DNA from 3 places in the Lysinibacillus sp. F12 genome. Region 3 is predicted to be linked to each of the others. Evidence: riboswitches for the same ligand, from Rfam matches in the RefSeq annotation. Region 3 holds a riboswitch; each other region holds the start of a gene.

Region 1 (2,273 bases), on a different contig from region 3:
GCTATGCAAGAGGTCATTCGCCGGCGCTATATTCGTGTTTTGAAGGAAGGTCTTCCACTACCAGATTTAGTGCTAATAGATGGTGGTAAAGGTCAAATGGAAGTAGCACGAGAAGTATTAGAGGATGAGCTAGGACTTGTTATACCTATTGCTGGTTTAGCAAAGGATGACAAGCATAATACATCGCAACTATTGTTTGGTGATCCGCCCGAGGTCATTGCCTTAAAACGTACAAGTGACGGTTTTTATTTATTACAACGAATTCAAGATGAAGTCCACCGTTTTGCGATTACCTTTTTACGTCAACAGCATGAAAAGCATGCTATCCAATCTGTGCTGGATCAAATTGAGGGTGTCGGTCCAAAACGAAAACAGCAGCTACTTAAACACTTTGGGTCCGTTAAGAAAATACGTGAGGCTAGTGAGCTGGCTTTACAGGAAGCCGGGATGCCAGCTAATTTAGCAAGTCATATTTATGCCTATTTTCAGCAGGAGTCATTGTCAAAGGAATAGACATATGCTAAGGTTATAAATAACATTGTTGTCCAATGTTAACAGCCCACTTGTTTTAATGAGGGCGAACATAAATTTAATACATTCACTTTTAAGGTGATGATAGAGGTGCAAGATTCAAAAGTAGCGCAATAGAGGATGAACAAATCCTAAGACATTGCGTGAAAGGGGAGCTTGCCGAAGTACAGTAATGTTGTTTCCACTGTTGTACTGGTTTTGCATTTAAGAAATGTAAGACTGTCGATTCTACTAGTTTCGGAGAGCTATCACACATGCGCAAGTTTCATTTATTGTACATGTTAGAGGCAGCTTTCACGTTTTGTGAAGGCTGCCTTTTAGTTTTCTAGAGGCTGTTTTACACCTTATATTAGGTGAATTACCAGACTGGAAAGGAGAACAAAAGAAATGTCTAGAATAGTGATGAAATTTGGAGGGGCTGCATTAGCATCACCCGAACAAATTCAAGAGGCTGTACGAAAAGCGATTGCTGAAAAAGATAGAGGTTTCGATGTGGTAGTAGTAGTAGCTGCAATGAGACAAACGATACAAGACGTGAAAATGAGCGTACTTCATTTCACAGATGATGTGTCAAAACGTGAATTAGATGCAGTTGTGTCTTCATGCTCTCAGCTATCAAGCTCAGTCTTTGCCATTGCGTTACAAGAAGCTGGCTATAATGCGGTGTCATTAACAGGCTGGCAGGCTGGTATTTACACGGATCATATGTATAGTCATGCACGGATAGATCATATCGATGTTAGTCGTATCGAAGAACATTTAATGCAAGGACAAATCGTCGTTATTGCTGGAGATCAAGGCATTGACAATGACCACAATATAACAACGCTTGGGAAAGGTGGGACCGAAACGACAGCCGTCGCACTTGCTGTTGCATTAGATGCCGAGCGGACAGACATATATACGAATGTTGACGGTGTGTATACAGCAGATCCACGCTTTGTTGTACAGGCACAAAAACTACAGGAAATTTCCTATGATGAAATGTTAGAGATAGCTCATTTAGGATCACAGGTCATACATCCACGTGCAGTTGAGTTAGCTAAAAAGTTTCAAATACCAGTTATCATACGCTCTAGTTTAGTGGAGTCAGTAGGTACTTTATTGAAGGAGGAAGTAGAGATGGAGAAAAATTTAATAGTTCGTGGTGTTGCCTTTGAATCAGATGTTATTCGTTTAACAATTGGCTATGATGCATATTCGGGTGCTTCATTAGCGGATATATTTTCAACTCTTGCTGAAAATCGCATCAACGTGGATATTATTGTTCAAGCCATTATTGATGGATTAAAACCAACTGTGTCCTTTTCAATTTTGAAAGAAGAATTTGCGGAAGCATTACGTGTTTTAGAGGACAGTAAAGTATCGCTTGGCTTTAGCTTTGCTGATTTCGAAATTGGATTAGCAAAAGTTTCTATTGTTGGCTCTGGTATGGTTTCTAATCCAGGTGTCGCTGCCCGTATGTTCGACCGGTTACGTCGTGAAAATATCCCTGTGAAGATGGTCAGCACCTCGGAAATTAAAGTGTCTGTTGTAGTTCCGCAGGATGAAATGATTCGTGCGGCAAATGCATTACATGATGAATTTAATTTAGAGCAGGCTCTTTACATATAATAATAGAAGAAACAGCATTTTCTGTCATTGTCCGAAATAAAAGGAAGGATTGTCATCCCGTTTATTGATTGGGGAGACAATCCTTTTTTGTTACTCTGTTGGGATCGTATGCATGATCCGTTCCTTTA
Region 2 (2,273 bases), on a different contig from region 3:
TGAAAAAATACCCATACGTAAACGCTCAAATCTCTGGCGATGAAATTCATTTAAATAACTTCTTTGATATCGGTATTGCAGTATCAACTGAAGAAGGTTTAGTAGTACCAGTTGTACGCGATGCGAATAGCAAAAACTTTGCAGAAATCGAAAAAGATATCGCTAACTTAGCGACAAAAGCTCGTGATAAAAAATTAGGCTTAAATGACATGGCTGGTGGATCATTCACAATCACAAATGGTGGTGTATTCGGTTCATTAATGTCAACACCAATTATGAACGGTACGCAAGCTGGTATTTTAGGTATGCACTCCATTGTAAACCGTCCGGTTGCAGTAAATGGTGAAGTTCAAATCCGTCCAATGATGTATGTAGCACTTTCTTACGATCACCGTATCATCGATGGAAAAGATTCTGTAGGATTCTTAAAAACAGTTAAAGAGTTAATCGAAAATCCTGAAGATTTATTATTAAATTCATAATTCCTTTAAACCCTGCAAACTTTGCAGGGTTTTTTCTTGGCTTCTGTATCACTAAAGTCATTAGTAATTTTGATAATCCAAAACTATTTACTTAGTATAAAAAGAATAGGTAGTAAAAATATGTTGTTTTCCAGCAGATATATGGATAAAAATACGTAGATTAATAATGGATAGGGCAAGCATAATACCCTAATATTGTCATTAGTCAGAAAAATGATAAAACTCTCTTGACGTACATACTAGTTTTATAGTAGTATCTAAATATCAATTAAATAAACAAACCTCACTAACAAACATCAGTGAGGTAGAGGCGCGGTATTTATTAGTTCATTGTTGAGTACAAGCAAACAAAGACGCAATGAAGAAGGAAATATCGCCGAAGTATAAAAGGAGCTCGTACTTTTATGCTGGGTCTGCAGTGAATAAGTGCAGGACTGTCCTAGTAAATTCATTTCCAGGTTTACTAGGTTGTGCTATCTCGGAAACATGGAATACTAGTGAGGATTTGGGCAACTGTCATAAAAGGTAAGACCTAAGTTCACAAGACTTAGGTCTTTTTTCGTACAGTTGTCTTATTTTTTTACAGAAAAGGGGAGTTTTTCATGAAAAGAAAATGGTTGTTAGTAATGATCTCTATCATGACGGCAATTGTGCTAGCTGCATGTGGCACTAGTGACAAAAAAGAAAGTAGTTCAGGTGATGCTGGCGCAGATAAAGAAGAAGGCGGCGGTGAATTCCGAATTGGAATGGAGGCGGGCTACCCACCATTCAACTGGACACAGCAAAACGATGCAAATGGAGCAGTAAAAATTGCAGATAACGCAGAGTATGCAGGTGGCTATGATGTACAAATGGCGAAAAAAATCGCTGAAGGTTTAGGCAAAGAATTAGTGATCGTCAAATTGGAATGGGACGGCTTAGTACCAGCGCTACAATCTAATAAAATTGATGCAATCATCGCGGGAATGTCGCCAACAGAAGAACGTAAGAAAACAATTGATTTTACTGAAAACTACTATACTTCTGATTTTGTAATGGTTATTAAAAAAGGTAGTAAATATGAAGGTGTCAAATCAATCCAAGATTTCTCTGGCGCAAAAATTACATCACAACTGAATACTTCCAACTACAATGTGATTGATCAAATTAAAGGTGTCAATAAACAAACAGCAATGGAAAGCTTCCCAGCGATGCGTGTAGCTTTAGAGGCAGGCAAAATTGATGGATATGTAGCCGAACGTCCTGAAGGAATTTCTGCGGCAGCTGCCAACGATAAATTCACATACGTAGCATTTGAAGAAGGCTTTGATACAGATCTTTCAAATACTTCGATTGCTGTAGGCTTACGTAAAGATGATGCTAATCTAGAAAAAATCAATGAAATCCTAAAAGGTATTTCTGAAGATGATCGTCAAGCGATAATGGAAGAAGCTATTTCTCAGCAACCAGCAGCACAATAAAAAAATGGCACGGACTAGTTGCTAGTCCGTGCACTATCATTTCATCATTATTAAAATGAGAACCTCTCTACATAATGATAATGTCCTAGCGAAATAAATCATAGACTAGTAGAAAAAGCTAGGGCACGAAAAAGATAGCAAGCAACATGACATTGTAAGGAGGAACATCATGAGTCTTGAATGGATACTTTCAATTATTGAAAACAACTGGCAAATGTTTTTACGAGGTGCGTATTATACGTTACTGATTTCGACTATAAGTACAATTATTGGTGCATTTATCGGATTTTTCATCGGAATTATGCATACGATTCCAGTTCGTAAAAAAGGT
Region 3 (2,273 bases):
GCGGCACATGGTACAGCACCAGTAGTAGCAGCACCTACACCAGTAGCAACTACAGGTGGCCCAGTTGTATTCACACCAGCAGCTAATTCTGACCGTGTAACGATTGAAAAAATGAGCCGTCGTCGTCAAACAATTGCAAAACGTTTATTAGAAGTTAAACAATCAACAGCAATGTTAACAACATTCAACGAAATTGACATGACAAACATCATGGCACTTCGTAAACGTAAACAAGAAGAGTTTGTGAAAGCAAACGACATCAAACTTGGTTTCATGTCATTCTTCACTAAAGCTGTTGTTGCAGCACTGAAAAAATACCCATACGTAAACGCTCAAATCTCTGGCGATGAAATTCATTTAAATAACTTCTTTGATATCGGTATTGCAGTATCAACTGAAGAAGGTTTAGTAGTACCAGTTGTACGCGATGCGAATAGCAAAAACTTTGCAGAAATCGAAAAAGATATCGCTAACTTAGCGACAAAAGCTCGTGATAAAAAATTAGGCTTAAATGACATGGCTGGTGGATCATTCACAATCACAAATGGTGGTGTATTCGGTTCATTAATGTCAACACCAATTATGAACGGTACGCAAGCTGGTATTTTAGGTATGCACTCCATTGTAAACCGTCCGGTTGCAGTAAATGGTGAAGTTCAAATCCGTCCAATGATGTATGTAGCACTTTCTTACGATCACCGTATCATCGATGGAAAAGATTCTGTAGGATTCTTAAAAACAGTTAAAGAGTTAATCGAAAATCCTGAAGATTTATTATTAAATTCATAATTCCTTTAAACCCTGCAAACTTTGCAGGGTTTTTTCTTGGCTTCTGTATCACTAAAGTCATTAGTAATTTTGATAATCCAAAACTATTTACTTAGTATAAAAAGAATAGGTAGTAAAAATATGTTGTTTTCCAGCAGATATATGGATAAAAATACGTAGATTAATAATGGATAGGGCAAGCATAATACCCTAATATTGTCATTAGTCAGAAAAATGATAAAACTCTCTTGACGTACATACTAGTTTTATAGTAGTATCTAAATATCAATTAAATAAACAAACCTCACTAACAAACATCAGTGAGGTAGAGGCGCGGTATTTATTAGTTCATTGTTGAGTACAAGCAAACAAAGACGCAATGAAGAAGGAAATATCGCCGAAGTATAAAAGGAGCTCGTACTTTTATGCTGGGTCTGCAGTGAATAAGTGCAGGACTGTCCTAGTAAATTCATTTCCAGGTTTACTAGGTTGTGCTATCTCGGAAACATGGAATACTAGTGAGGATTTGGGCAACTGTCATAAAAGGTAAGACCTAAGTTCACAAGACTTAGGTCTTTTTTCGTACAGTTGTCTTATTTTTTTACAGAAAAGGGGAGTTTTTCATGAAAAGAAAATGGTTGTTAGTAATGATCTCTATCATGACGGCAATTGTGCTAGCTGCATGTGGCACTAGTGACAAAAAAGAAAGTAGTTCAGGTGATGCTGGCGCAGATAAAGAAGAAGGCGGCGGTGAATTCCGAATTGGAATGGAGGCGGGCTACCCACCATTCAACTGGACACAGCAAAACGATGCAAATGGAGCAGTAAAAATTGCAGATAACGCAGAGTATGCAGGTGGCTATGATGTACAAATGGCGAAAAAAATCGCTGAAGGTTTAGGCAAAGAATTAGTGATCGTCAAATTGGAATGGGACGGCTTAGTACCAGCGCTACAATCTAATAAAATTGATGCAATCATCGCGGGAATGTCGCCAACAGAAGAACGTAAGAAAACAATTGATTTTACTGAAAACTACTATACTTCTGATTTTGTAATGGTTATTAAAAAAGGTAGTAAATATGAAGGTGTCAAATCAATCCAAGATTTCTCTGGCGCAAAAATTACATCACAACTGAATACTTCCAACTACAATGTGATTGATCAAATTAAAGGTGTCAATAAACAAACAGCAATGGAAAGCTTCCCAGCGATGCGTGTAGCTTTAGAGGCAGGCAAAATTGATGGATATGTAGCCGAACGTCCTGAAGGAATTTCTGCGGCAGCTGCCAACGATAAATTCACATACGTAGCATTTGAAGAAGGCTTTGATACAGATCTTTCAAATACTTCGATTGCTGTAGGCTTACGTAAAGATGATGCTAATCTAGAAAAAATCAATGAAATCCTAAAAGGTATTTCTGAAGATGATCGTCAAGCGATAATGGAAGAAGCTATTTCTCAGCAACCAGCAGCACAATAAAAAAATGGCACGGACTAGTTGCTA

The links. Region 3 has a riboswitch for lysine ahead of AC3CH7_RS16430 (transporter substrate-binding domain-containing protein). Riboswitches for the same ligand answer to the same signal wherever they lie in the genome.
Region 1: linked by a shared signal. The riboswitch ahead of AC3CH7_RS12745 (aspartate kinase) and the one ahead of AC3CH7_RS16430 (transporter substrate-binding domain-containing protein) in region 3 are both predicted to bind lysine.
Region 2: linked by a shared signal. The riboswitch ahead of AC3CH7_RS07340 (transporter substrate-binding domain-containing protein) and the one ahead of AC3CH7_RS16430 (transporter substrate-binding domain-containing protein) in region 3 are both predicted to bind lysine.

Annotation. Positions count from the first base shown of each region.
Region 1 covers NZ_JBYMLP010000002.1:1,142,259-1,144,531, reverse strand. Annotated here, with positions in the region: gene uvrC (excinuclease ABC subunit UvrC) at 1-513, shown strand, start outside; lysine riboswitch at 609-787, shown strand; gene AC3CH7_RS12745 (aspartate kinase) at 919-2,145, shown strand; gene AC3CH7_RS12740 (YslB family protein) at 2,236-2,273, opposite strand, start outside.
Region 2 covers NZ_JBYMLP010000002.1:52,509-54,781, forward strand. Annotated here, with positions in the region: gene odhB (2-oxoglutarate dehydrogenase complex dihydrolipoyllysine-residue succinyltransferase) at 1-482, shown strand, start outside; lysine riboswitch at 780-966, shown strand; gene AC3CH7_RS07340 (transporter substrate-binding domain-containing protein) at 1,085-1,942, shown strand; gene AC3CH7_RS07345 (amino acid ABC transporter permease) at 2,112-2,273, shown strand, end outside.
Region 3 covers NZ_JBYMLP010000003.1:488,249-490,521, forward strand. Annotated here, with positions in the region: gene odhB (2-oxoglutarate dehydrogenase complex dihydrolipoyllysine-residue succinyltransferase) at 1-789, shown strand, start outside; lysine riboswitch at 1,087-1,273, shown strand; gene AC3CH7_RS16430 (transporter substrate-binding domain-containing protein) at 1,392-2,249, shown strand.